Regions from separate parts of the Sphingobium sp. DN12 genome, predicted to be linked through region 2. Evidence: riboswitches for the same ligand, from Rfam matches in the RefSeq annotation. Region 2 holds a riboswitch; the other holds the start of a gene.
The links. Region 2 has a riboswitch for S-adenosylmethionine ahead of ACI6S0_RS10120 (homoserine O-succinyltransferase). Riboswitches for the same ligand answer to the same signal wherever they lie in the genome.

Region 1: linked by a shared signal. The riboswitch ahead of ACI6S0_RS11950 (threonine aldolase family protein) and the one ahead of ACI6S0_RS10120 (homoserine O-succinyltransferase) in region 2 are both predicted to bind S-adenosylmethionine.

The regions. Positions count from the first base shown of each region.
Region 1 is NZ_CP173717.1:2,519,583-2,534,042, reverse strand. Features, by position in the region: gene ACI6S0_RS12005 (TSUP family transporter) at 1-643, opposite strand, end outside; gene ACI6S0_RS12000 (polyprenyl synthetase family protein) at 850-1,875, opposite strand; gene ACI6S0_RS11995 (chorismate mutase) at 2,037-2,315, shown strand; gene ACI6S0_RS11990 (cupin-like domain-containing protein) at 2,398-3,372, opposite strand; gene ACI6S0_RS11985 (DMT family transporter) at 3,445-4,347, opposite strand; gene ACI6S0_RS11980 (GntP family permease) at 4,393-5,853, opposite strand; gene ACI6S0_RS11975 (patatin-like phospholipase family protein) at 5,846-6,880, opposite strand; gene ACI6S0_RS11970 (heme exporter protein CcmB) at 6,988-7,635, opposite strand; gene ccmA (heme ABC exporter ATP-binding protein CcmA) at 7,626-8,243, opposite strand; gene ACI6S0_RS11960 (metallopeptidase family protein) at 8,240-8,647, opposite strand; gene ACI6S0_RS11955 (4a-hydroxytetrahydrobiopterin dehydratase) at 8,688-8,978, shown strand; SAM-I-IV-variant riboswitch at 9,014-9,122, shown strand; gene ACI6S0_RS11950 (threonine aldolase family protein) at 9,180-10,226, shown strand; gene ACI6S0_RS11945 (hypothetical protein) at 10,257-10,754, opposite strand; gene ACI6S0_RS11940 (patatin-like protein) at 10,751-13,084, opposite strand; gene ACI6S0_RS11935 (endonuclease/exonuclease/phosphatase family protein) at 14,039-14,460, opposite strand, start outside.
Region 2 is NZ_CP173717.1:2,148,484-2,162,943, forward strand. Features, by position in the region: gene ACI6S0_RS10080 (TonB-dependent receptor) at 1-1,414, shown strand, start outside; gene ACI6S0_RS10085 (DUF4440 domain-containing protein) at 1,556-1,945, shown strand; gene ACI6S0_RS10090 (choice-of-anchor A family protein) at 2,167-3,210, shown strand; gene ACI6S0_RS10095 (rod shape-determining protein) at 3,355-4,392, shown strand; gene ACI6S0_RS10100 (NAD(P)/FAD-dependent oxidoreductase) at 4,516-5,742, shown strand; gene ACI6S0_RS10105 (hypothetical protein) at 6,144-6,785, opposite strand; gene ACI6S0_RS10110 (2'-5' RNA ligase family protein) at 6,989-7,492, opposite strand; gene ACI6S0_RS10115 (sugar transporter) at 7,600-8,019, shown strand; gene ACI6S0_RS10120 (homoserine O-succinyltransferase) at 8,030-8,956, opposite strand; SAM-I-IV-variant riboswitch at 8,996-9,104, opposite strand; gene mltG (endolytic transglycosylase MltG) at 9,165-10,136, opposite strand; gene fabF (beta-ketoacyl-ACP synthase II) at 10,246-11,505, opposite strand; gene ACI6S0_RS10135 (acyl carrier protein) at 11,684-11,917, opposite strand; gene ACI6S0_RS10140 (glycosyltransferase family 87 protein) at 12,125-13,348, shown strand; gene fabG (3-oxoacyl-[acyl-carrier-protein] reductase) at 13,361-14,101, opposite strand; gene ACI6S0_RS10150 (crotonase/enoyl-CoA hydratase family protein) at 14,103-14,460, opposite strand, start outside.

The DNA.
Region 1 (14,460 bases), 370 kb from region 2:
CGCCGGTGATCGATCCGACCGCCATGGCCAGGCCCGCGATCCAGATGACATGACCGCCCGCGACCATGGTCAGCAATCCCGCGACATTCGAGGCGAAATTGGCCGCCTTGGTCTGGGCGGTGGCGCGCAGCAGCGACAGGCCGCCCAGCGCGATGAAGATGGTGGTGTAGAAGGCGCCGGCACCGGGCCCGAAAAAGCCGTCATAGAAGCCGACCACGCCGATCATGCCGGACAGGCCCCATAGGCCGACGCGGGCATGGCGATCGGCATCGCTGAGCTTGGGCGAGAAGGTGAAATAGGCGGCCATCGCGATCAGCAGCGCGGGCATCAGCCCGGCTAGGATCGACGGATCGACCCGTTGCAGCAGCCAGGCGCCGCCGATCGACCCGATGAAGGCGGCGATCACCGGCCCCTTGTAGGTTTTGAGGTCCATATGGCCGCGCCGGGCATAGGCGACGCAGGCGCCGAAGGTGCCAAGGCAGCTTTGCAGCTTGTTGGTGGCGACCGCCGGCACCGGCGGCACGCCGGCGGCGAGCAGCGCGGGCAGGGCGATGAGGCCGCCCCCGCCGGCCATCGCGTCGATGCAGCCGGCCATGAAGGCGGCGGCCATGAGGAAGGCGATGGTTTCGGGGGACAGGATCATGATATTTACCCCGTTCGGGCTGAGCGAAGTCGAAGCCCGCACCAGAGCGAAGCGAAGGAACTTCGCCTGCGGCTCAGTTTTGCCCTTCGACTTCGCTCAGGGCGAACGGATATTGGAAGGGGAAACGAGCAGAAGTGCCCGTCTCCTCAACTTATGGTTTGCCGCATTTTCCGAGTCAGCGGACCTCCGTCCGCTTCGAAAATGCTTCAGTACGCCCGTGCTATCGCGAATTCGACCGCTTCGGTAAGGGCCGCTTTCGCCTTGCCGGCATCGAACATGCCCAGCGCGTCGATCGCGCGCTGGCCATAATGGCGGGCGCGGGCCAGCGTGTCGGCGATGGCGCCGGTCTGGCGCAGCAGCTGCGTGGCGTGGGCCAGATCCTCGTCGCTGATGCGATGGCCCGAGATCGCGGCCTTCCAGAAGGCCTTGTCCTCGTCCGAGCCGCGCGCATAGGCCAGGATCACCGGCAGGGTGACCTTGCCGTCGCGGAAATCGTCGCCGGCATCCTTGCCCATGGTGGCGCCGTCCGATTCATAGTCGATCGCGTCGTCGATCAGCTGGAAGGCGATGCCAAGATTGCGGCCATAGACGTCGAGCGCATGTTCCTCCGCCTCGCTGCGGTCGGCGACCACGGCGGAAATGCGGCAGGCGGCGGCGAACAAAGCGGCGGTCTTGGCGCCGATGATGTCCAGATATTGTTCTTCGCTGGTGTCGATCTTGCGCTGGGCGGTCAGCTGGTTGACCTCGCCCTCGGCGATGATCGCCGATGCGCCCGACAGGATCTTGAGCACCTTGAGCGACTCGGCCTCGACCATCAGCTCGAACGAGCGGGAGAAGAGGAAGTCGCCGACCAGCACGGAGGCGCTGTTGCCCCAGATGATGTTGGCGGTCTTGCGGCCGCGGCGCAGGCCCGATCCGTCGACGACATCGTCATGCAGCAGCGTGGCGGTGTGGATGAACTCGACCGATGCGGCCAGCTTGTAATGGCGCGATCCGGCATAGCCGACCAGGTCGGCGCAGGCGAGCGTCAGCATCGGCCGAAGCCGCTTGCCGCCGCCGGCGATCAGATGGCCGGCCAGTTCCGGGATCAGCGGGATGCGCGACTGCATCCGGTCCAGGATCACGCTGTTCACCTGGTTCATGCCATCGGCGACGAGCGCCATGATGGGAGCGAGCGAAGGGGCGCTGGTGCGGCCGATCGGGTGGACGTTGCCGGGGGAGGATGCAGTCATGACAAGCGTCCTCTGGCGGGGCAAAAAGCAGATGGCAAGCGGGAATAGCTTGCCTGCGCGGCGCAATGGCGCAAAAAGCGCGCCGGACGATTGATTGACGCATCGCAGTAACGGAAAAGCCACGCCTTTTCCCGCCGCGATGCCCCTGTGGAGAATGCCAGGTGGATGAGACTTTGAAGCGCTATCGCGAGAGCATCGACAATATCGACGCGGCGCTTGTCTTCATGCTGGCGGAGCGGTTCAAGGTCACCCAGGCGGTGGGCGAATATAAGGCGACCCACGACCTGCCGCCGGCCGATCCGGGCCGGGAGGAACGCCAGATTTCGCGCCTGCGCCAGCTCGCGCTCGACGCCAATCTCGACCCCGACTTCACCGAGAAATTCCTGCGCTTCATCATCGACGAGGTGATCCGCCATCATGAGCGGCTGCGGGAAGGCTGATTTTAAAAAAATGCGCGAAAGAGCGCATTTTTGAGGCGGTGGTGCGGCAGGATGTGCGGCAGCACATTCTCCAGACAACGCTCTAACCCGCTGGATAATTTTCATGGCCCGCATTGGGCCAGTGGAAATGCGTGTAGGTCAGCATGGTCGAGAAGCTTTCCGACCGGACCTGATGCCACCAGCCGATCGGGATGAAGAGCAGATCGCCCGGCGTCAGGCGCACTTCGTAGCGCAACACGTCGCGTGCGCGCGGGTATTGATCCAGCCGCGCCGGATCGGTGAGGTCGCCGACATCGCTGAAGACATGGCGGTTATGCGCCAGCCGGCTGGTCTGCGACGGCGGCACCAGAATGACATGCTTCGTGCCCGTCACCTGCGCCAGCAGATTGTTGGTGAGGTCGAAATGCAGCGGGGTGAAGGCGCCCGCGCCGCCGATCCAGAGCATGCCGGGCGTCGGCGCCAGATAGGTGTCGGGATGGCCAAGGTCGGCCTGCAGCGGCGCGAGGGCCGGGCCGTTCGCTGCGCTGTTATAGGCGGTCAGATAGGCATCATTGCCGCCGTCGCGCACCAGGGCGATGAACTGGCGGAAGGGCGCGCGGCGCTTGTGCCGGTCCTTGGCCAGCTCATAGTCGGCGGCCTGTGCGCGGCCGCCCTGATATTCGATTTCCGCCGCGCCAATGGCATCGACCAGATAGTCCGGCGTCCATTTTGCGCAGGCGGGCCAGCCCTCCATCGCCCCCTTGATCAGGACCGGGCGGCCGGGCGCGTAGAAATTATGGAGGAAATCCTCGCCTGACAGCGCGTCGGCGGTCAGCAGGCCGGAGGCGTAGGGGGACAGGGCGCGCTGCTGTTCCATGACATTCAGCAGCCAGTCGCGCCGCTTGAGCGCGAGCGCGCTGTCGTCGCGGGGCGCTGGTGCGGGCTTGGGCGGCACATGGGGCATGGCATTGGCGGACGGCGCGCCAAAGCCGACCTGGCGCAGGGTCATCTGCATCTGCATGTCCGCCGCCTGCGACAGGATCGAGGGCAGCGGCGGGGTGCGGCCGGATTTGCTCATGACCCGCCCTAGCGCGCGATCATGACCGCCATGTTGCAGGATGTGACGAACCTGTGACGGCGCGGTGGCGGCTCAGGCCGGCTCCACCACCTCGGTGGGTTTCGGCTGCGACCGGCCCAGCAGCACGCCGCCCAGCGCCAGCGCGAAGCCGGCGATCTGCACCGGGCCGAGCTTCTCGCCGAACAGCAGCCAGGCCTCGACTGCGGCAAGCGGCGGCACCAGCAGCAGCAGCATCGACATGCGCGTCGGCCCCTGGGTGCGCACCAGCCACACCAGCAGCGACAGGCCGGCCGCCGACAGGCCCAGCACCGACCAGCCAAGGCCGATCCACATCATCGGGCTATTGTCCCAGCGCCATTCGCCCACGATCAGGGTAGCGGCGATCGCCACCAGTGCGCCGCCGGCATTCTGCACCGCGCCCGACACCCAGATCGGATCGCCGCCGATCGTGCCGCGCTGGATCAGCGTGCCGCCGGTCATCGCCAGCACCGCGACAATGCCGGCAACGGCGGGGATCAGGGTGATCGCGCCCGCGCCTGATTTGGCGATCGCCGGCATCAGCACGCAGCCGACGCCAAGGATGGCGATGGCAAGGCCGGTCCAGGCGCGCGCGGGCAAGCGCTCGCCCAGTATCGCGACGCTGGCGACCGCGACCATCAGCGGCTGGGTCGCGCCCAGCAGCGACATGATGCCGGCCGGCATGCCATGGCTGACCGCCCACCAGCTGAGCGTCAGGTAAAGGCCATGCAGCATCGCGCCTGCCGCCAGATGCAGCCCCAATTGCCGGCCGCGCGGCCAGGGCTGGCGGCCATGCAGTGCCAGCGCGCCCAGCAGCAGCGCGGTCAGGCACAGGCGCGCGGCCAGGATCAGCTCAGGCGCGCCATGGGGCACCATCGCGCGGGCGACGATGAAGCCGGTGGACCAGATCAGGACGAACAACAGGGATGCGATAATGCCGAACATGGCGCAGCCCATGGCCGATGCGCGCGCGCCTGTCGACCCGGCCAAGGGGCGAAGGGATCAGAAGCTGCCGATCGTTGACCCGATCAGGATCACGGCGACCAGTGCCGCGAGCGAGCTGACGATGCCGGCCATGGCGATATCCAGATAGGATTCGCGGTGGGTCACGCCGCTCAGCGCCAGCAGGGTGACGATCGCGCCATTATGCGGCAAGATGTCGAGTGTGCCCGATCCGATCACCGCCACCCGGTGCATGATGGCGGGATCGGTGCCGGTCTGCGCCGCAATCTCCATATAAGTTGGCCCCAGCGCCTCCAGCGCGATGGTGAGCCCGCCCGAGGCCGATCCGGTGAGCGCGGCGAGCAGGTTGGTCGCCACCGCCAGCGACACCAGCGGCCCGCCGCCCATGCCCAGCACCCAGTCACGGATCATGTGGAAGGCGGGCAGCGCCGCGATCACCGCGCCGAAGCCGACCAGGCTCGCCACGCTGATGATCGGCAGCACGGCGGCGTTGGCGCCCGAATCGATGCTGTCGCGCAGGCTGACGAGGCGGCCCCGGTTGCACAGGATGATGGCGAGCGTCGCGATCATCAGCGCCGCCGTCACCGACCATATGCCCGCAACCGCGCCCAGGCTGGTGCTGCCCCACAGCGGCTCCGCCAGGAAGGGCGCATCCCAGGTCGGGAACAGCCAGAGCGAGAGGATGAGGTTGCAGCCGATCATCACCCCGATCGGCAGGAAGGCGATGGCGAGCGAGGGGCGGTCGTCGGTCGGCGCCCCTTTGTCCATCTCTGCGGGGTCGAAGGTGGAGGCGGTGGTCGTATGCTCGCGCATCCGCGCGCTGTCGACCGGCGCGGCGGGGGAGAGGCTCGGGTCATAGCCTTCCAGCCGGGCGGCGGCGGCCGCCTGCGCCCGCAGCAGCCAGCCCAGCCCCACCGCCAGCATGATGACCGCAGCGATCAGGCCCAGGCCCGGCGCCGCATAGATGGAGGTGCCGAAGAAGGGCATGGGAATGACATTCTGGATCGCTGGCGTGCCGGGCAGGGCGGTCATGGTGAAGGTCGATGTGCCCAGGATGATGGTGGCCGGCACCAGCCGCCGGGGGATATTGCCGGCGCGGAACAGCGCCTGCGCCATCGGCACCAGCACGAAGAAGGCGACGAACAGGCTGACCCCGCCATAGGTCAGGATCGCGCCGGCCAGCACCACCGCCATGATCGCGCGGCCGGACCCCAGCCAGCCGATCATGGCATCGGCGATGCTGCGCACCGATCCGCTGTCGTTCATCAGCTTGGCGAAGATCGCCCCGAGCAGGAACAGCGGGAAGAATTGGGCGAGGAAGCCGGCGGCGGCGACCATGAATATCTGGGTCCAGCTCGCCAGCATCGGATAGCCCGAAAAGCTGGCGGCGATCATCGCCAGCGCCGGGGCGAGGAACAGGACGCTCCAGCCGCGATAGGCCATGGCGATCAGCGCACCGAGCGCGACCAGGATGCCGAGGAAGCTCAATGCCTCAGACATGGGCGAGCAGCGCGTCGATATCGAGCGTCGATTCCCGGCCGATCGCCTGGCCATGATCCTTCAGGAAATCGTCCGCCGCCTTGCGCCCGATCTTCTTGAGCTTCCACAGGAAAGCCCATTCGGCGTTCAGCTTGGACGAATGGCCGAATTGCAGCATGTCGGCGCTGGCGATGCGGTGGATGCGCATCTTCGCCCATTTCTCGCCCTCGCCATGGCCGGGGTCGGCGACCTGGCGCAGCAGCGCCATCATCCGGATTTCCTGCAACAGCACGGCGTTGAAGGAAATCTCGTTCAATCGGCTGGCAATGTCGCGCGCGGCGTAGAGGTCGGTAGCGCGCTCGACCGGGTTCACCTGGATCAGGATGGTGTCGTCGGAATCGCAATCGCGCACCAGCGGCGTCAGCGTCGGATTGCCCGAATAGCCGCCGTCCCAATAGGCCTCGCCATCGATCTCGACCGCGTGGAACATGGTGGGCAGGCAGGCGGAGGCTAGCAGCACGTCGGGGGTGATTTCGGCATTGCGGAACACGCGGGCCTGGCCGGTGCGCACGCTGGTCGCGGTGATGAACAGGCGGATCGGGCTGGCGGCGAGATGGTCGAAATCGACGCACTCGTTGAGGATGTCGGTCAGCGGATTGAAGCCGCCCGGATTGAGATCATAGGGCGAGCAGAGCCGCGCCATCAGGTCCATGCCGACATAGAGTGGCGAATAATCGAGCGTCCAGCGGCCGAGCGCTATGTCGAGCGGGCTGCGGCGGAACGGGCTGAACATCGCCCCGTCCGACACCTTGCTCCAGAAACGGGTGAGGGCGCGGCGGGCACCCGGCGCGCCGCCATGGGCATAACCGCTGGCCAGCACGGCGGCGTTCATCGCCCCGGCCGACGTGCCGGATATGCCATCGATCCGCAGCCAGGGTTCCTCCAGCAGGCGGTCGAGCACGCCCCAGGTGAAGGCGCCATGGGCGCCGCCACCCTGCAGGGCCAGGTCGATCAGGCGGCTTTGCGGTGCGGCAGTCGGATCGGGCATCGGGCACCTCGCGCTTGGCGGGCATGGCCCGCTGTCGGAGCTTGTTGCGATGCAGCATGGGACCATTGCGGCCCGCCAATGTCAACGCCCTGCGCGTTGCACAAACCTCATTCCCGACCCGCGCGGATCGCCGCGCCGCCCGCGATCGGCGTGATCGCGACCAGCAGCAGGGAGGCGGCGCCCAGGAATTTGAACGCGGCGCCGCTGCCGTCGCCCAGCGTGCCCGCGCCAAAGATCAGCAGCGGCACCGCCAGCGGCAGGGCGAGCAGGCCCGCCAGCGCGCCCGACGAGCGCAGCCCGGCGGTCAGGGTCGCCACCAGCAGGCCAAGCGCGGCCAGCGCGGGCGTACCGATCAGCAGCCCGGCCTCCAGCGTCAGGATCGTGGCGCCGTCCAGCTTCAGCAGCGCGGCGGCGGGCAAGGCGGCGATCATCAGCGGCGGACCGAAACCCAGCCAATGGGCGATCAGCCGGGCGATCACCACCATCTCCTCGCTGATGCCGCGCAGCGCGATCTGGTCCAGGATGCCGGCATCGCGATCCGGCGCGACCAGCCGGTCGACCGGCAGCAGGCTGGCGAGCAGCGCCGCGATCCACAACATGCCGCCACCGGTGCGGGCGAGCAGGGCGGCATCGGGGCCGACCGCGAAGGGATAGAGGCTGGCGACCAGCAACAGGAAGGCGACCGGCAGCCACAGGCCGGCCGAGCGCCAGGCCTGTCCCAGGTCGCGGGCGACGAGCAGGGCGATCAGTCGCATGACGCCTCCTGCGCCGGGTCCGGCACATGGGCGGCCATGGCGATCCGCACCGGATCGGTCAGCGGCAAAGGCTGGTGCGAGGCGGCGACGACGATGCCGCCGGCCGCCAGATGGTCTGCCACCGCGGCGCCGAGCAGCGCGACCGACGCATCGTCCAGGCCATTGGCCGGCTCGTCGAGCAGCCAGATATCCGCGCCGCTGGCGATCACGCGGGCGAGCATGGCGCGCTTGCGCTGGCCGGTGGACAGCATGCGCACGGGCACATCGCGCAAGGGGGCGAGCGCCAGGGCGTAGAGCGCGCGGTCGAGCGCGGCCGCATCCACCCGGTCAAGCTGTGCCCAGAAGCCGAGTGCGCGATGAAGCGGCAATTCCATGTCGAGTGCCAGCCGCTCGTCGGCCAGCGCGACGCTGCCCTGGCGGTCGATCGTCCCGGCATAGGCGGGCAGCAGTCCGGCGCACTGGCGCAGCAGGCTCGACTTGCCGATGCCGTTGGCGCCGTGCAGCAAGGCGCTGCCGCCAGCCGCCAGCACCAGGTCGACGCCGGCAAAGAGCAGGCGTCCGCCGCGCAGACAGGCCAGGCCCGACAGGCGCAGCGCCGCGCCGCTCATGGGGCGACCATATCCTCCAGCACATGCATGTCGATGTCCGACAGGCCGAAATGATGGCCGATCTCATGCACCACGACATGGGTGATGAGCGCTTCGAGCGGCACGCCGGTTTCGACCCATTCGTCGAGCAGCGGGCGGCGGAAAAGATGCACGGTCGGCGGCAGGTCGCCGGTCTGCGCCTCCTGCCCGAAGGGACGGCCGCTATAGAGGCCGGTCAGGCCGAACGGATCGTCAATCTCCATCTCCTTCAATATATCGGCGTCGGCGAAATCCTCGACCAGCATCACGACATTGGAGAGATAGGAACGGAAGGGCTCGGGCAGGCGGTTCAGGGCCTCCAGCGCGAGTGTCTCGATTTCCTGTGGGGTAGGGGCGAAGCGGAACGATTGACCAGTGTCAGGCATGGCTGTCACATAGGCGAAAGAAATAACGCAGGATAGAGAAATGCTTGCCAGACTGAACGAAACGGAACGGGCGATCGCGCTGGCGGATTTGCCCGAATGGACGGCGGTCGCCGAACCGGACGGGATCGCGCGCAGCTTCACCTTTCCCGACTTCGTCGCCGCCTTCGGCTTCATGACGCGGGTGGCGCTGCTGGCGGAAAAGGCGGACCATCATCCCGAATGGTCGAACGTCTATAACCGGGTCGAAATCACGCTCACCACCCATGATGCCGGCGGCCTGTCGCAACGGGACATCGATCTGGCGAAGGGGATAGAGGCGCTGCTGCGCTGACGCTTGACGCGGCATCGCCCGGCCGATAATCGCCCCGGCAACATCAAGAGTCGGGCCAACGTCCGACACCAACCTGCTCCCCGAGCAAGGTGGTGCCTTTCGAAAGAGGGGGATGTGGCCGGACCGGCAATCCAACGGGACATGCAGCCACGACGACGTTGATCCGATGCTTGGTCACACACCAGCAGACGGAAGCATGACGTGCCCATTTCCACACAGCAATTTGCCAGCGACAATTATGCCGGGGCCTGCCCCGAGGCGCTCGACGCGATGCTTGCGGCGAACAGCGGATCGGCAACGGCCTATGGCGAGGATGAATGGACGCAGCGCGCGGCCGACAATTTCCGCACCCTGTTCGGCGGCGATGCGGAGGTCTTCTTCGTCTTCAACGGCACGGCCGCCAATTCGCTGGCGCTCGCGGCGCTGTGCCAATCCTATCATAGCGTGATCTGTTCGGCGTCTGCCCATGTCGAGACCGACGAATGCGGTGCGCCCGAATTCTTCTCCAACGGGTCGAAGCTGCTCGCCGCGCCCTCGGCCGACGGCAAGCTGACGCCGGATGCGATCCGGCAGCTCGCGACCAGCCGGTCCGACATCCATTTCCCCAAGCCGCGCGTCGTCACCATCACCCAGCCGACCGAGACCGGCCTTGTCTACACGGTCGAGGAAGTGCGCGCGATTTCCGCCGTGTGCCGCGAACTGGGGCTGAAGCTGCATATGGACGGCGCCCGCTTCGCCCATGCCTGCGCCAGCCTTGGCTGTGACCCGTCGGAGATCAGCTGGAAGGCGGGCGTCGATGTGCTCTGCTTTGGCGGCACCAAGAATGGCATGGCCGTGGGCGAGGCGGTGATCTTCTTCGATCGCGCGCTGGCGCAGGATTTCGACTATCGCTGCAAGCAGGCGGGGCAACTGGCGTCGAAGATGCGTTTCCTATCGGCGCCCTGGATCGGCCTGCTGGAAAGCGGCGCCTGGCTGCGCAACGCTCGCCACGGCAATGATTGCGCGCGCCGGCTGGCGGCGGCGATCGCCGACCTGCCCGATGTCAGCCCGATCTTCCCGGTGGAGGCCAATGCGCTGTTCCTGTCGGCCCCCGCACCGGTGCTGGATGCCCTGCGCGCGCGCGGCTGGCGTTTCTACACCTTCATCGGCGGTGGTGCGCGATTCATGTTCGCCTGGGATGCACAGGTGGAACGGGTCGACGAACTGGCCCGCGACATCAGGGAAGCCTGCCTGGCAGTCGCCGCCTGACCGGATGGCGCTAGTGCGGGCGAGGCGGCCTCAGGGTTCCTCGCCCTCGATGCGGGCGTCATAACTGCTCAGCGCGCTGATGACGTCCGGCATCTTTTCGTAGCGCTTGCGCAGCAAGGCCAGCTTCGCGTCGGTGCCGGAGCAGAGTTCGGCGACGCTTTCCTCGATATAGGCGCGCCGTTCCGCATCATAGGGTTCCTCGCCGCGGAAATGGTCGCAGCTGTCGCGGTCGACCATGAAGGCGGTGACTTCGCGCGGGAAGGGGGCGGGCTGGGCTGCATTGCTGGACGGCGGCAGGTCGAGCGAATTGGTCGGGCCGGGCGGGCCGACGGTGACGATCGGCGCCGGGCGCGAGGGCAGGACGGCGGGCGGAGCGGGCGGCGGCGGATCGGGCTGGACGACGGCAACGGCCACCTGCTGCGGCGTGCTGACCGGGGCGGCCTGTGCGCTGTCATCGGACGAGCCCTTGCAGCCGGTGACGAGCACCAGCGCCAGCATCATCGGAAACAGCTTCAAACGCCCCTTCACCCGATTTCCTCCCGCAGTCCGGCGATCAGATCCGCAACATGCGGCAAGCGCGACTCTTCCTCGTCGAGGATCGCCAGAAACGCTGCCCGCCTATAGTTGCGCAACGCCCCTTCGGGAAGACGGGTTGGGGCAGGAATTGCGGAAATTACGATATCCAGCAGACGCTCCACCCCATGGAGCCTGCCCCACAGATAGTCATTCTCCCGATAGACCCGGCTGAAGAAGGCACCAAAATTGTTGAATTCTATGCCTTTTAGCGTGGCGTTGGCGCCGCCGGCGCGGATGGCGGTGCAATCTTCGGGCGAAATCCGGTCGACCTTGATCGGATCATATTCATCGACAGCGTCACCCTGAAGCAACGGTAGGGTCGCGATGTCGGAGAAGGGGAAGCCGAGATAGGCCAGCAACATGGTGCGGCGCCCGGCCTTGGGCAAGTTGGCGAGCGCTTCGGCCAGCAGCATGTCGGCGGCTTCGTCGCGGGCGCGCAGGCCGCGCGCCTGCGCCATCGCCTCCAGCGCGGCACCGGCGTCGGTCGGCACCTGCGCCGCGGCGGCGCGGACATGATCATTGTAGAAATCATTGCCCTCGCATTCGGTATAGAGGGCGAGCGCGCGATAGATGGCGTCGTGCATCGCCTGCACCGCTTCGCTGTCGGCATCGGCCTCCAACTCCAGCGTCTCGGCCAGCCGCCGCGCCAGGAAGCGCAGCCGGCGGATGCGGAAGGGGAGGTCATGGGTGCGGAAGAAGAGGACGGGCGCGGCGGCGGAGCCGGCATCCTCGGTCAACTGGTCGGCACCGATCGCGCGCACCTGCTTCCAGATCGCCTGGCGATAGGCTTCGCGCATCATCGGCGCATCCTCGCCGCTCAACTGGAACAGACGCGCGGCCAGATCCTCGACGATACCCGACAGCTTGAGATGGGCATAAGCGGGGAAGGCGAAACCGGCCGAGGCGGCGGCACGCTGCTGCGCCTTGCCGCGCCAGGCCGACAGGCGCGCCGGCGTGGGCCGGTCGAGGAACAGCATGCGGCCGATAGCCCCCTCCACCTCCGCCTCGATACCGGGGCGCAGCGCCTGGATGATCCGGCCCATGCGGCGGATGCGGGCGGAATGGCGGTCGATCGCCTCCAGATTGTCGCGGATCGGCTGTTCGCGCGGAATGTCCGACAGCGCGCCGAAGATGGTGCGGAAAAAGCCGGGGAGCGGCATATTCTCGCCGATCGGCGCTGCTTCCTCCTCGCCCTCGCGGTTGAGGTGGATCGACCGGTGGCCGGGCTTGGGATCGATATAGACGAACCGACGGTCGACCTCGCGCCGCGACGGCCGGTTCTTGAGCGCGCCGATCGCCTGGGCGAAGGGGGCGTTGGCCAGCACCGATCCGTCGATCAGCACCGCGTCCTCCGCCTCGCCCCGTGCCGCCCGGCGCGGCAGTACGCGCGCCAGGAAGGCGTCGCGGCCGGGCCAGGCGCGGTGGCGGCGCTTCAGCACCCGGTCCAGCTCGCGCACGGTGAAGGGCGGGAAGGCGCCGGGGAAGCTGGCGGTGGCGCGCGCGGCAAAGACCAGCTCGGCCGGATCGGCAAAGCCGCTGGCGCTGCCGCCCCGGCCGCGAAAGCCGATCGACAGCCGATGTTCGGTCTCGATCACCTGGGGCGGGCTGTTGAGGCTCAGGCTCTGCACATGGCCGTCGAAATCGGTGACGGTGACGAACAGGTCGAGCGGATGGCCGTCGGGCAGCAGCGACGGGCCGGCCGGCGTCGCCGCCATCGCGTCGAACGCGTCGAGCAGCATGGTCGAGAATATCGCCCCGCCAAAGGGCGGCTCGAACCAGCGCGAGCGGATGAAGCGCGACAATTTCATCCGCACCTCTTCGCGCGTGTCCGGGGCGACGGTGCGCTCGACCGCGTCACCGGGGCGGCGCGCGGCCATCCATACCAGCGGCGTCGCCCAGAATTTGGTCAGCGCGCGGGCGGGGCGGGCATCGGGATCGAGCAGTTCGTCGACATCGGCATTGTCGAGCCACAGCGCGGTCAGCGGTTCCAGAGACTGGCCGGTCTCGATTGCCTGGGCCAGGAAGATGCCGTTGATGCCACCCGCGCTGGCGCCGGCGATGATGTCGGGCAGGATGCGCAGCCGCGTGCCGCTCGCTGCCTCGATATCGGCGAGCAGCCGATGATAGACCGTCTCGCTCGCCTCCTGCGGCGCCACCCCGTCATGAAAAGCCCGGCTCGCCCGCGTCAGGTGCCAGATTTCCTTGGTGATGCCGTGCATGTAGACGGCCAGGCTGATCCCGCCATAACAGACGAGCGCGAGGCGTAATTCCTTCTCCCTCATGGGGATAGGGATCGCAAAGCCAGGCCGCCTTGTCGAGAGGCGGAATGTCCCACCCCCTGTCCGAAAGCGGGAAGGGGGCGGAGGTGGGTGGCTAAGCAACGGCCTGTTTTCCACCGTCATCCCCGCGCAGGCGGGGATCCATCTCCCCAGCGTCGGACCAGATGCAAGGTCAGGGGATGGATTCCCGCCTACGCGGGAATGACAAAATGGGTTGGGGAGCGGACTGTCCGAAAATCCTCCCCAAGCTTGCTTGGGGAGGGGGACCGCCGAAGGCGGTGGAGGGGCAATAGCGTTGCGCTTGCGCCATTTCCCCTCCGTCAGCGCTTCGCGCTGCCACCTCCCCAAGACAAGCTTGGGGAGGAACTGGGAACGACCAAAAATGGTCGATTTATGGCGAGCCGCTAAAAGCCTAGCGCCTTGAATAAAGCGTTTTCCTCTTCATCACTGATGCGTCGGGTGCGCAGGCTATGTATCTCATTTATCAGCAATCCGCGCCTCGTTATTTTCCCAGTAAAATCAGCTTCGATCAATTCGCTCGAAATTCCGGGATGGTAGAGCGCGCTGTAGAATTGGTCGCTTAAACGTCTATTTCCAAACATGATGGCGATGCCTCTTCGACTGCACTCAGTGCTGACAAGCGCAAAGCCGTGCTCGAATGTGCCGATAAGGATGCCTTTCCACCGCACCGAAGTGCCCCACCAGCCCGGAAACCCGCGCGGGATTTGACACATTGACTTCGGCGCTTCGACAGGTGGTGCGCACGACATCAAGGAGAGGAGCAGTAAGGCTATTGAAGGACCGCGCATCTCACACCTATGCGTGATCAACAGGCCATCTGCAAATTCCGCCCCCCCCCCATTGAAGTGACTGGTTTGAGGCGCCGGAAAAGCGACCACGAATGGCAAAGAATGGCCGTCTTCAGACCCTCTGCCGTCCCCCCAACACGCGCCGCATTCACCCCAGCTTGAACTCCGCCCAGATCGGCAGATGGTCCGACGCCTTGCGCGCGGCGGCGCTTTCGTGGACGCCGCTGTCGACCAGGCGGATGCGGCCGCAATGCATGATCCGGTCGAGCCGGGCGACCGGGCGGCGGGCGTGGAAGCTGCGGCCGCAGGGTGCGAAGCTGTAATGGCGGGCAAAGTCGGCGAGGCAACCGCGTTCGGCGCTCCATTCGTTGAGGTCGCCCATCAGCACCGTCGGCAGGGCATGGCCCTGGGCCGCGGCATGGATCACCGCCGCCGCCTGCTTGCGCCGCCACAGGCCCGACAGGTCGAGATGCATGCCGAATACGCGCAGGGTCGCGCCCTTGATCGCGACCTCCGCCATGGTCGCGCCGCGCGGTTCCAGGCAAGGGAGGTGCAGCACGTCATAGGCGG
Region 2 (14,460 bases):
CCTGTCGCGCTGGCAGCGGGTGGAACAGAATCTGGTCGTGAACCCGCCCCAGGGCACCTACTGCCTGGCCAATGGCACGCTGCCCACCGGCGCCGCATGCGCGGCCGGCCAGCTTCCCGACACCTATTATCCCAGCGGTCCGCGTGGCGGCTTCCGCAATTCGGTCAACCAGTCGCTCTACAACCAGCTCGACCTGACCTTCAACATCCCAGGCGGCCATACGCTGGTCATCGGCACGTCGATGCAGCAGGAAGACTATGTACTGAACAACGGCAATGTCGAGCGCAACGCCAATGGCGCGACGCCGAACCCGACGCTCGATCCGATCAGCATCAGCAACCCCAACGCCATCTACACCGGCCCGGTCAATTATATCCGGTCGGGTCATCAGGTCGGCGACACGTTCAACGCTGCCATCTACGCCTTTGCCGCGGCCAAGATCGTCGACGGGCTTGAACTGAACGGCGGCGTACGCTGGGAGCATAACCGTGCCCGCTTCCGCTCCGATACGATCGCCACGCCGGCCGCCGGCGGCGCCTACACCACTGGCGCGCAGCAGAATGCGACCGACAATCTTTTCTCCTACCGCGTCGGCCTGGTCTACAAGCCGGCTGAAAATGCCAGCCTGTATGTCGCCTATGCCAACAGCCTGACGCCGACATCGAGCAGCGTGCGGGCGGGCTGCGGCACGGCGTCGGTCGATCAGGTCAACCTTGGCCTCGAACCGTGCGGCGTAGATCCGCAGAAGGCCGAGAATTTCGAGATCGGTGGCAAGATCGATCTGTTCGACAATGGCCTGCAGCTGACTGCCGCACTGTTCCGCAACAAGCGCACCAATTATTCGGTCGCCAGCAACGATCCCTCCATCGGCAACCTCAACGTCAATGACGGCCGCAACAAGGTGGACGGCATCACGCTGGGCGCTACCGGCAACATCACGTCCAACTGGACGATCTTTGCCAACTACACCTATCTCAAGAGCAAGGTGCTGCAGAGCATTTCGGACTATTGCCTCGACAATCCGGGCGCGACCTATCGTCCGACCGGGGCGACCGCCAATGTCACCTGCGCCCTGTCCGATCCGCAGGCTGGCAATCCGCTGACCAACACGCCCAAGCATTCGGGCAGCCTGTTCACCACCTACACCCTGCCCTTCGGGCTGCAGCTGGGTTATGGCCTGACCTATCAGGGCAGCTGGTATCTGAGCAACGCCAGCACCGCGCCGATGTACAAGGCGGACGATTATCTCGTTCACCGGGCGATGCTGTCCTACACGTTCGACGAAAAGCTGACTGCACAGCTCAACGTCCAGAACTTCACCAACGAAAAATACTATACCAGCGTCCGCAACAATGGCTGGGCCAATCCGGGCGAAGGCCGTTCCTGGGTGCTGACCCTGGGCTACAAGCTCTAACCCCCTCTCCCCGCCGGGCCGGCCATGCCCTCCTCGACATGGCCCGGTCTGGCGAACGGAACGCCCGCAGCCCGCTGCGGGCGTTCTTTTTTTGACCTGACGGGCATGGCGATGGCAGCGCCGCCTGCTAAGGGAAGCGCCATGACCGCCACCGCCGATCTTGCCATCCGCCTGCGCCGCGCCCGCTTCAACCGGGCGCTCGCCGATGCCGACCTGGCCGCCATCGGCCCGATCCTGGCACAGGATGTCGTGATGGTGACCGGCACCGACAGCGGCGTCATCGCCGGGCGCAAGGCGCAGCTGATGGCCTGGAAGCGCGAATTTGCCGCGCCCGATCGCAGCATCTACACCCGCACGCCCGACACGATCCTGGTCTCGCCCGTCGAACCGATCGCCTTCGAACATGGCCAGTGGCAGGGCATCGCCGCATCGTCCGGCATCCTCATCGCCTCGGGCGCCTATACCGCCAAATGGCGGCAGCTTGGCAGCGAGTGGCTGATCGAGGCGGAACTTTACCTGACCCTGGCCTGAAAAGTCCGCACCTTTCCGCCGCAAGACGAGCGACATCGATCTTCGCAGATAGTTAATAAAATATTGCTGCGCCGGCCCGACAGGACTATGGCGCGCCCACCCTGTCCTTGGCGCTCCGGCGTTGGAGTCGGGGCCGACAATCCAGAGAGCGGAAGGGGGGGACTTCGCCACGCGTCACGCGATCCATTGTGACGACATGCGAAGACTTGGCGTTATCTATTATGAAAAAGACCGGTTTCATGATTTCGGCGTCGCTGGCGCTGCTGGCTGCCGCCCCCGCTCATGCCTCCCCCGTCACCGGCACCGACGCGCTGCGCGAATGGAATCTGATCGTGCTGGGCGACCTCAGTTCCTCTTCCGAAGTGGAGGGCCGCACCTTCGTTGGCGGCGACCTCACCGGCACATCCTCCAGCTATCAGATCAGCACCCCCGCCACCTCCACGACCGGACAGGCCGGCCTCACCGTGGTCGGCAATGTCACCGGCGGCATCAAGAATTTGAACAACGGGTCGGGTGCGCTGGTCGGCGGCAATGTCGAAAGCGGCTTCAACCTCAATGGCGCGGCCCAGACGGTGAAGGTCGGCGGCACCATCAGCAACACCAATATCAACCAGAATAGCGTCCAGTCCGGCCTGGCCACGTCCGACCCCGGCTTCGCATCCAGCCTGGCGATGCAGGGCACGGTGCTGGCCGGCAGCATGAAACAATTGTCGACCAACCTGTCGGGTCTGGCCGCCAACAGCGACATGGTCATCAGCGGCAACCGCGCCACCTTCAACGCCAGCCCCGACGCCAACGGCCTGGCCGTCTTCTCGATCAGCGCCGCCGATCTCGACAAGGTGGGCGAGATCGCCTTCAACCTGAACGGCGCCGACACCGCGATCGTCAATGTCAGCGGCAGCGCGGTCAGCCTCAACGACAATTTCCTGGGCGGCACCGCCAATCTGGGCGAACATGTGATCTGGAATTTCGGCGACGCCCAGTCGCTCGACCTCACCAACAGTTGGGGCGGATCGCTGCTGGCGCCCTGGGCCGATGCGACCACCGCCAATTACATTCAGGGATCGGCCGTGTTCGGCAACCTGACCCAGAATGGCGAGATGCATCTGGGCACCTATACTGGCAGCTATACCCCGCCGATCGATCCGCCGACCGGCAGCAGTTCGGGCGGCACGCCGGTGCCCGAAGCGCCGGGCTGGACCCTGTTCCTGCTTGGCATCGCCGGCGTGCTGCTGGGTCGCCGCCTGATCCGCAAGACCGCCTGAACCGCCCTTTACCGTGCTTTTCCGTCCCTTCCCCCTCGGCCAGACGCGGGAAACGGACGGACTGGCGCAGCGCCCTTCTGATCGCCGCCGGGCGGCGGCACAGGGAGCCATTGTTTCACAATCTTTGCAGATCGCCGCTTTCCCATGAAAATGCCCCGCTTCTTCTCCTCGACCGCCTGCGACATGGCGATCGATCTTGGCACCGTGAATACCGTCATCCACGCCCGCGACCGCGGCATCGTGCTCAACGAACCCTCCGTCATCGCGATCGAGACCATTCGCGGCATCCGCAAGGTCAAGGTGGTGGGCAATGAAGCCAAGCTGATGATGGGCAAGACCCCGGCCAATATCCAGGCGATCCGCCCGCTGCGCGACGGCGTGATCGCCGACATCGATGTCGCCGAACAGATGATCAAGCATTTCGTCGAAAAGGCCCAGGACGGCGGACGTTTCGGCCGCCGCTATGATGTAGTGATCTGCGTGCCCACCGGCTCCACCATGGTTGAGCGCCGCGCGCTGCGCGATGCCGCCTCCAACGCCGGCGCGGCGCGGGTGCAGTTGATCGAGGAGCCGATGGCCGCGGCGATCGGCGCCGGCCTGCCCGTTACCGAACCGCGCGGCGCGATGGTGGTCGATATCGGCGGCGGCACGACCGAAGTGGCCGTGCTGTCGCTCAATGGCATCGCCTACAGCAATTCGGCGCGCGTCGGCGGCGACAAGCTGGACGACGCCATCGCCTCGCACATCCGCCGCGTCCACAACCTGATGATCGGCGAAGCCACCGCCGAGCGCGTCAAATGCGCGATCGGCTGCGCCACCCCGCCCGATGGCGAGGGCGAGCGGATCATCGTCAAGGGGCGCGACCTGGTAAATGGTCGCCCTGCCGAAATGACCATCAGCGAAGCGGAAATCTGCGACGCCCTGTCCGAGCCGGTCGGCCAGATCGTGATGGCGGTGATGACCGCGCTGGAGCAGACCGCGCCCGAATTGTCGTCCGATATCATCGACGAGGGCATCACCCTGACCGGCGGCGGCGCGCTGCTGCGCCGGCTGGACGAGGCGCTGTCGGAAGCCACCGGCCTGCCGGTGCGGATCGCCGACACGCCGCTAATGTGCGTCGCCATGGGTGCCGGCAAGGCGCTGGAAGATCGCGCCTATGAAGGCGTGCTGACCATGTCCTGACCGGCGCGCACCGCCCCGACGATGGTTGGCGGGCATCGCTTGCCCGCCCCGCCACATCGGCGCTTGCCAGCACCGCCAAATGCCGCCAAGCAAAGCCCCGGATAAAAGAGGATGAGCGGGCGGATGAGCTATTATGACGTTCTGATCGTGGGGGCCGGCCATGCCGGCGCGCAGGCGGCTATCTCGCTGCGGCAGCACGGTTTCGAAGGCTCGGTCGGCATGATCGGCGACGAGAAGGATCCGCCCTATGAGCGCCCGCCGCTCTCCAAGGAATATTTCGCCGGCGACAAGAGCTTCGACCGCATCCTGATCCGCCCCGCCCCCTTCTGGGACGAGCGCAAGATCGACATGCTTCTGGGCAAGCGGGTCAGGAGCGTCGATCCGGTCGGCAAGTTCGTCACCGTCGGCGACGAGGAAATCGGCTATGACAAGCTGATCTGGTGTACCGGCGGCAGCCCTCGGATGCTGACCTGCAGCGGCGCCGAAGCCGCCAATGTCCATGCCGTGCGCCGCCGCGACGATGTCGACGCGATGATGGCGAAGATCGACAGCGTGAACCATGTCACCATCATCGGCGGCGGCTATATCGGGCTGGAGGCGGCCGCCGTCCTTTCCAAGTTCGGCAAGACCGTGGTGCTGCTCGAAGCGCTCGATCGGGTGCTGGCCCGCGTCGCGGGTGAGGATCTCTCGCGCTTCTACGAGGCGGAACATCGCGCCCATGGCGTCGACCTGCGCACAGGCGCGAAGATGGACTGTATCGCGGTCGAGGATGGCCGGGCGACGGCAGTGCTGATGCAGGATGGCGAGCGGATCGCAACCGACATGGTGATCGTCGGCATCGGCATCGTGCCTGAAACCGGCCCGCTGATCGCGGCCGGCGCGGCCGGCGGCAATGGCGTCGATGTCGACGAATATTGCCGCACCTCGCTGCCCGACATCTATGCCGTGGGCGATTGCGCATCGCACGCCAACCGCTTTGCCGGCGGCGCGCAGATGCGCCTCGAATCCGTCCAGAATGCCAATGACCAGGCCAAAACCGCCGTGGCCCACATCCTCGGCAAGGAAGAGGCCTATGACGCCGTCCCCTGGTTCTGGTCGAACCAATATGATCTCAAGCTCCAGACGGTGGGCCTGTCGACCGGCTTCGACCAGACGGTGCTGCGCGGCGATCCGGCCACCCGCAGCTTCTCGGTCGTCTATCTGAAGGGCGGCAAGGTGATCGCGCTCGACTGCGTCAATGCGGTCAAGGACTATGTCCAGGGCCGCGCCCATGTGCTGTCGGGCGCCCATCTCGACCCCGGGCAACTGGCCGATGCCGGCATTCCGCTCAAGGAAGTGGGCCTGGCCTGATCGGTCGGCGACGACGCGACAATCGGATTTTCCTACGAAGTTCACAGTGTCGTCGCCCCGTTTTGCGCCATTTTCCCGGCATAGGGTCATCGGAAAGCGACGGCGGCGCGACAATCGCGCGCCTGTGAAGCGACACCGACGCGCCAGCGAAGCGACGATCAGGCGACCATGACGCGACAGACTTGTTGCGGCAGGCTGTGGCAATGCGGTCGATGTGGGAGCGACAAGAGCGGCCAATTCCATCCCACAGGATGGACCAGAAAAATGCCGAGTAGGAAAGACGGCCGGGAAGCCGGCCGCTTAGCGCGCTCGATAATCGGAATCTCCCGTTTTTTTTTGAACCCGTCGCTCCTATGAGCGGCAAGTCGAAAGTCGGATGCCCCGATCGGACGAATGCTGATCTAGGCTCGTCCTTGATCCAAAAATACTCGCACCGCATGAAAGGCGCAGGGAACATCTTCCCAAAAACCCGATGGCTCGCGTGGGAACCTATCACTAATGTCAGCCAGAACCGGCGCGGCGTCTGGCGCAGCCAATCGCAGCAGCCAGCGGTCTAGCTGCACCCCGGCTCGAGCCGCGCCACAAAGAACACTCTCGGCATCCCATCCGATCCAACCTTCATCTGCTTCTGCAAGATCTCTCGCCAGGGCCAGTTCAAACCACGCTCCGACGAACATTTCGATCACAGCTTTTTCATGCGGTGGCCAGGAGTCCCATCCCGCGAGCGCCAGCTTGCCCAGCACGATCTCGGGATTGTTGGCATTCGCTGGATCAGACACTGACACGTCCAGAATGCGCGGCAGCAGATAGCGAAAGTCTTGCTCGTCACCAACCGTCAGGAACGCACCCGAAACATAGCGCCAGAGAGCCATACCGCTGATTTCACGCAATGGGGTAGCGAGCAAGACATCTGTGCCGCGCGTATCGATACAGCAAGGGCAGCCTTCGATCCTCGACGGCGCCGGCATCTCGAAAGTGCGATAGACGGCGTCCAACGCCTCGCTGGCGCGGACCATCGCTTGAGCTAATACGCCCTTGTTCATGAGGCCAGAATGACCGGCAAACGGGCGCGATGCGAGCAGAATCTGACGTTTCCCACTCCCCTCCCTTTCAGGGAGGGGCCGGGGGTAGGTGCGCCGCGTTGCGGCGGCCTACGGTCGATCGGGCAGAAGCTCGCTGCGCTCGCCACCCACCCCAACCCCTCCCTGAAAGGGAGGGGCTATCTGTCGTCCCCATTCTGCCGTCGCTACCCGCGAAAGCGGGTCTCGTTTGCCAGTTCCCATGGTCCGCCGCGATAGTGCCAGGCGGCCAGGCCTGCGATTGCGATCGGGCGGGGATGGAAATCGGCGCGCAATCGGTCGGCCAGCGCCCGCGCGACCCTGGGCTCCACCTTGTTCTGCACGGTCAGATGCGGGCGAAAGCCGGCCTGGTCCTGCGGCGTCAGCAGGCCGGTGAAGGCGTCCGCCAATTCGCCACGCAACGCCGCCAGATCGGGACTGTCGATGCGATAGGCGACCCCCTGCCCCAATAGCAGCACATCGCCCAGCCGCGCCCGTGGCGCCGGGCCGGCGCATATCTGTTTCATCCGCGTCCTGAGTTCGGGCAGCAGCGAAGGCGGCAGATGATGGAACAGGGTGACATGCGCCGGCACCTGATTGCGTTCGGGCGGAAAATGGGCGCGGCGCAAGCCATCCGCCCAGGCGAAATCGGCAGCGCCCAGCAGCGCGGTGACGATGATCGGATCAGCCAGGACCGCCTCCCTGCAACGCGATGGCGGACTTTCGCCCGGCCGGGACAGGCTATATGATGACAGATGCCGCGCCCGGCAAGCAGGCGCGGACCAGGAGGGGAAGCATCATGCGCGCACCGGCATCCTTCGTCATCATCGCCGTCATCCTGCTGCTATGGAACCTGATGGGCGTCGCCGCCTTCGTCATGCAATATGGCGCCGACCTCAGCGAACTCGCCAGAACCGATCCCGACACCGCCCGCGCCTTCGCCCAGATGCCCGGCTGGGCCTGGGTCGTCTATGCGGTGGCGGTGGGCGCCGGCACGCTGGGCGCGATCGCCCTGCTGCTGCGCCGTCGCGTCGCGGTGCCGCTGTTCCTGCTGTCGCTGCTCGCGGTGATCGTCCAGTTCGGATACACATTCCTTGGCACCGACCTGCTGGCGGTGAAGGGCGCGGGCGCGGCGATCTTCCCGGCCGTCATCGTCCTGATCGGCATCGGCCAGTGGCTCTACGCCCGCAGCCAGGCGGCCAAGGGTCTGCTGCGCTGATCGGCGCCGATCAGGCCGCGCTCTGCAATATCTCCTGGCCGATCATGTCCACGTCGAACGGCGCGGTCTGGTAGAGATCGTTGATCCAGTTGCCGAACAGCAGATGGGCATGGCTGCGCCAGCGATTTTCCGGCGGCCGGGTCGGGTCGTCATCCGGGAAATAATGGGCCGGCATCTGGCGGCCGCCGTCGCGCGCATATTCGTCGCCCAGGGTGCGCGTGTCATATTCGACATGGTTGAACATGTGCAGGAAGCCATGGCGCGGATCATGGACCAGGCAAGGCCCGGTCTCCGCGCTGTCGGCCAGCAGTTGCAGCCCGCGATCGACCGGCAGCGATTCGCGCCGCACTTCCGACCAGCGCGACACGGGGATCGAGAAATCGTCGGAAAAGCCCCGCAGATAGGGCGAGGCCGGAGCATGGTTGCGATGGCGGAACACGCCGAACGCCTTGCGCTCCAGCGCATGTTTCTCGACCCCGTGGAAATGATGGAGCGCCGCCTGCGCCGCCCAGCAGATGCTGAGCGAACGATGCACATGGGTCTGGGTCCAGTCGAAGATGGCGCGCAGTTCCTGCCAGTAGCTCACCTCCTCGAACGGCAGATGCTCGACCGGCGCGCCGGTGATCAGGAAGCCGTCGAACCGCTCGTCGCGCACATCGGTCCAGGCGCGATAGAAGGACTGCATATGATCGGCCGAGGTGTTGCGCGACACATGGTCGCTGATCCGCACCAGCGTCAGTTCCACCTGCAACGGCGAGGCGCCAAGCAGCCGCGCAAGCTGCGTCTCGGTATCGATCTTGTTGGGCATCAGGTTCAGCAGCGCGATCCGCAGCGGGCGGATATCCTGCCGCACCGCATCCGCCTCGCCCATCACGGCAACGCCCTCGGCTTCCAGCGTGCGGCGGGCGGGCAGGTCGTCGGCAATCTTGATCGGCACGTCTCGTCAGTCCTTCCTGGCGGGGCGACGATCGGTGGCTGAGGTCCGCTTTGTTGCCGGATCGGCCACATCCTCCCGGATCGGGAGTGCCACCTTGCCCGGAACGGCAGGTTGGCGTTGGGCGTCGCCCCAACTCTTGATGCTGGACTATCCCTAGCGCGCGCCGGACCATGTGGCAAGCCCGGCTATATATCGGCCAAGCCGGGCTTTACAGCTCGCCCCGCGCGCGGCGGATCTCGAACCACTTCCGCACATTCTCATTATGCTGCTGATAGGTGTCGGCAAAGATATGGCCGCCCTTCCCGTCCGCGACGAAATAGAGCGCATTCGTCTCCGCCGGGTGCAGCACCGCCAGGATCGACAGCCGACCCGGATTGGCGATCGGCCCCTTGGGCAGGCCGGTCATCGCATAGGTGTTGTAGTCGTTGACGTCGGCGATCTCGGACTTCTTGATCCGGCGGCCGAGCGGCTTGCCTTTGGTGATCGGATAGATGATCGTCGGGTCGGCCTGCAGCATCATGTTCTTGCGCAGACGGTTGCTGTAGACGCCGGCGACCATCGGCCGCTCCTTGGCGATCGCGGTTTCCTTCTCGACGATCGAGGCGAGGATGATCGCCTCCTGGGGCGACTTGGCGATCGTGTTGGGCGCGCGTTCGACCCAGAGCTTCGCCAGCGCCTTGTCCATCGCCGCCTGCATCCGCTTGAGCACCGCGGCGCGCGGCTCGCCCTTGTCGAAGGCATAGCTGTCGGGGAGCACGCTGCCCTCTTCTGGCACCGCGACATCGCCGGTCAGCTCGTCATTGGCCATCAGCCGTTCCTGCACCAGGATCGACGGCATGCCTTCGGGGATGGTGACCAGCCGGGTCAGCGTCTTGCCGCCCTGCAGGATGGACAGGATTTCGCGGTTGCTGGCGCCTTTGGGCACCACGAACTCGCCGGCCTTGATCGGCTTGGCGCCGCCAAAGACCTTGGCACGGGTCAGGAAGGCATCGGCCGAACGCACCGCGCCGGCCGATTTCAGCAGCACCGCTGCGTCGGACAGGGTCGATCCCTCCGGCACGACGATGCTGATATCCTGGGTGGCCGGCCCCGTCTCGGTCCAGCCATGGACGAAGCGGAAACCGACAAAGGCGATGACGGCCAGGCCGATCAGGAGGATGATGCAGCCCAGTCGCCGCACCGGATTTGCGCCGGATCGTCTTGCCATCATCCCAACTGCCCGACCCAAATAATGCCCAACCGGCTATGGCTTACATGATCCTCCCCTTTTCAGGGGAGGATCAGGCGTATCAGATCGCCTTCATGATGAGCGAGGCGTTGGTGCCGCCGAAGCCGAACGAGTTGTTCAGCACCGCGCGCACCTTGCGCTCCTTGGCGACGTGCGGGACCAAGTCCACGCCCTTGCAGCTTTCGCTCGGCTCGTCGAGGTTGAGCGTCGGCGGCACGATCTGGTCGCGCATGGCGAGGATGCAGAAGATGCTCTCCACCGCGCCTGCGCCGCCCAGCAGGTGACCGATCGCCGACTTGGTCGACGACATCGACATGCTGCCCAGATGATCGCCGAACAGACGCTTGACCGCGCCCAGCTCCAGCTCGTCGCCCAGCGGGGTCGACGTGCCATGCGCGTTCACATAGTCGATATCTTCCAGGCTGAGGCCCGAACGCTTGAGTGCCATCTGCATCGAACGGAAACCGCCATTGCCTTCCGGGTGCGGCGCGGTGACATGATAGGCGTCGCCGGTCAGGCCATAGCCGATGACTTCGGCATAGATTTTCGCGCCGCGCGCCTTGGCCCGCTCATATTCTTCCAGCACGACCACGCCCGCGCCTTCGCCCATGACGAAGCCGTCACGATTGACGTCATAGGGACGCGACGCCTTTTCCGGCGTGTCGTTGAAGCCGGTCGAGAGCGCACGCGCCTGGGCGAAGCCGGCGATGCCGATCGGGCAGATCGCGCTTTCCGCGCCACCCGCCAGCATCACGTCGGCATCGTCCATCGCGATCATGCGCGCGGCGTCGCCGATCGAGTGGGCGCCGGTCGAGCAGGCGGTGACGACGGCATGGTTCGGACCCATCAGGCCGTATTTGATCGAGACCTGGCCCGAGATCAGGTTGATCAGGCGACCATGGACGAAGTGCGGCGAAACGCGGTTGGGGCCCTTGTTAGCCAGCACCAGCGATTCGCTTTCGATGCCCGGCAGGCCACCGATGCCCGAACCGATCGAGCAGCCGGCGCGCAGGCGCTCTTCTTCCGACATATTGTCCAGGCCCGCATCGCGCAGCGCCTGGCTGGCGGCGGAAATGCCATAGACGATGAACGGATCAACCTGGCGCTGGATCTTGTGGTCGACGTCCAGCGAGGCGTCATAGCCATATTCATGATCCGCCGGCTTCACTTCGCAGGCGATGCGGCACTTGTAATCGGTGGCATCGAAGCGGGTGATCGTCGCCGCGCCGGATTTCGACGCGATGATGTTCTTCCAGGTGGTTTCGACATCCCCGCCAAGCGGGCTTACCATGCCAAGGCCGGTTACGACGACGCGACGCATATGCTTGCTCCGAAATTCCAATTTTTGGTTCCGTGCCGCTCATCTAGGCGTTCCACACGCACTTGTGAACGGCAGGCCAGATACGAAAAGGCTCCCCAAGCTCCGGGATCACCGGACAGGAGGAGCCAATCCTTGTGCAAGGAGGGCGGCCCGCCACGGGGGGCAGGCCGCGAAGCCCTTAGGCCTTGCTGTCGATATAGTCGATCGCGTCCTTGACGGTGGCGATCTTCTCAGCCGCATCGTCCGGGATTTCGACGCCGAATTCTTCTTCGAACGCCATCACCAGTTCAACGATGTCCAGGCTGTCTGCGCCCAGATCGTCGATGAAGCTGGCGTCCTCGGTCACCTTCTCGGCTTCGACGCCCAGATGCTCGACGACGATTTTCTTTACGCGATCCGCGGTCTCACTCATGAGTGGTCCTTCTTACTGGGTATCGTTGGTGGTTCTGAATAACCGTTAAGGCATTGCCCTAGTGCCAAGCCCCGATAGAGGCAAGAGGGAAGGCCGCCAAGCCCCTAGATGGAGGGACAGGTGCGTTTCGGCAATAAAAAGCCGGAAAAAACCCGGAAACAACGGGTTGTTTACCAAAATTTCAGCCGCTTGTGCCAGTCAACAGCGGTGATCGACCGCCTGTGCCCCGACCAGTTCATCACCCCCGAACGGGTCCGAATGACCGCCTGGCTGATGCTGGCTGCGACGCTGATCGGCCTCGCCTACCTGTTCGCGACGGCGCATGGCACGGTAGATTCGCTCGGCCGGCCGCTTGGCACGGACTTCTCCAACGTCTGGACGGCGGGATGGATGGCCGATCAGGGTCAGGCCGCGCAGGCATGGAACTGGCCCGCCCATTATGAAGTGCAGAAGGCGATCCATCATGATCCCGCCATCCCCTTCTATGGCTGGCACTATCCCCCGCCCTTCCTGATCCTGGCCACGTTGCTGGCGCAAATCCCCTACGTCCCCGCCCTGATCCTGTGGCAGGGATTGACGCTTGGCGGAGCATTGATGGTCATCCGTCATGTCCTGCCGGATCAGCGCGACGCGCTGCTCATCGCACTCGGCGCACCTGTGGTAATGGTGTGTCTGGGCCACGGCCAGAATGCCTTCATGACCGCCGGCCTGCTGGGTGGTGGCATGGCCCTGCTCGACCGACGCCCTTGGATCGCCGGCATGCTGCTGGGCGCGCTCGTCTACAAACCGCAATTTGCGGTGCTGATCCCTGCGCTGATCATCGCACGCGGCAATGCCCGCGCCTTCCTGGCCGCCGGTCTGACCTCGGCCGGCCTGTGCCTGCTGACATTGCTGATCTGGGGCTGGCCGGTGTGGCAGGCCTTCATCGATTCTCTGCCCCTGACGCAGCATATCATCATCGAAAATGGTGCCACCGGCTGGGAAAAGATCCAAAGCCCCTTTGCCGCCATTCGCCAATGGGGCGGCAGCATTCCAGCCGCCTATGTGGTGCAGGGCCTGGTGACAGCCATCGCCATCGGCATCGCCGCGCTGGTCGCCCGCCGTGGGACGATGGAAGTGCGGGGCGCCGCTGCGCTCAGCGCCGCCCTGCTCTGCACACCCTATGTGCTCGATTATGACTATGTGCTGCTGGGGATGGCGATCGCCTTCGTCGCCGCCGACATGGGCAAGCGCGGCGTGCTTGGCTGGGAACGAAGCTGGCTGGCCTATGCCTGGATGGCGCCTTTGTTCGGCCGGGCCGTGTCGGAATGGACCCATGTGCCGGTCAACCTGATCGCCGCGATCGCGGTGCTGGCGCTGGCGATGCGACGCGCCATCCTGCTGGACGGCGCGCTCGCTTATAGTCTGCCCGGCCGGACGAAGACCGCCTGACCGGGCGATCGATCAGATCATCGCCATGCCGCCGTTGACGTGCAGGGTCTGGCCGTTGACATAGCCTGCTTCCTTGCTCGCCAGATAGGCGACTGCTGCGCCGATATCGTCGCCATCGCCCAGATCGCCAGCGGGGATCTTGGCCAGGATCGTGCCCTTCTGCGCATCGTTCAGCGCATCGGTCATGGCCGACCGGATGAAGCCGGGGGCCACGCAGTTCACGGTTATGCCGCGGCTCGCCAGTTCCTGGCCCAGCGACTTCGACATGCCGATGATGCCGGCCTTCGACGCGCAATAGTTGGACTGGCCCGGATTGCCGGTGACGCCCACGACCGAGGTGATCGAGATGATGCGGCCAAAGCGCGCCTTCATCATCGGCTTGGCGGCGGCGCGGCACAGGCGGAAGGCGGCTTCCAGATTGACCGCGATCACCTGCGACCATTCCTCGTCCTTCATGCGCAGGATCAAATTGTCGCGGGTGATGCCGGCATTGTTGACCAGGATGTCGATCTTGCCGCCCAGCGCTTCCACCGCCTGCGGCACCAGCGCGTCGACGGCGGCCGGGTCGGACAGATTGCAAACCAAGGTCTTGTGGTCGCCGCCCAGTTCGGCCGCAAAGGCCTTGAGCTTTTCCTCATTGCTGCCCGACAGCGCCAGCGTGGCGCCCTGCGCGGCCAGCGCCTTGGCGATGGAGGAACCGATGCCCCCCGAAGCGCCAGTCACCAGCGCGGTCATTCCCGTCAGATCGAACATTCTAGTCTCCCTTGAAGTGTGGCGGCCGGCGGTCGAAGAAGGCGGTGATCGCCTCGTCATGATCCGCGGTCGCGTGGGCCAGCGCCTGCATGGCGCCCGCCATTTCCAAAATTTGCGAAAGTTCGGCCGTCTGCGCCGCACGCAGCAACCGTTTGGTCATCCGCGTCGCATGCGGCGGATTGGCGGCGATCGCATCAGCCTGCGCCCGCGCCACCGTCATAAGGTCCGCGTTGGGCACCACATCGCCGACCAGCCCGATCCGCAGTGCCTCGCCCGCGTCGATCGTCTCGCCGGTCAGCGAGAGTTGCGACGCCTTGGAAAAGCCGATGATGCGCGGCAGCAACCAGGCCCCGCCATCA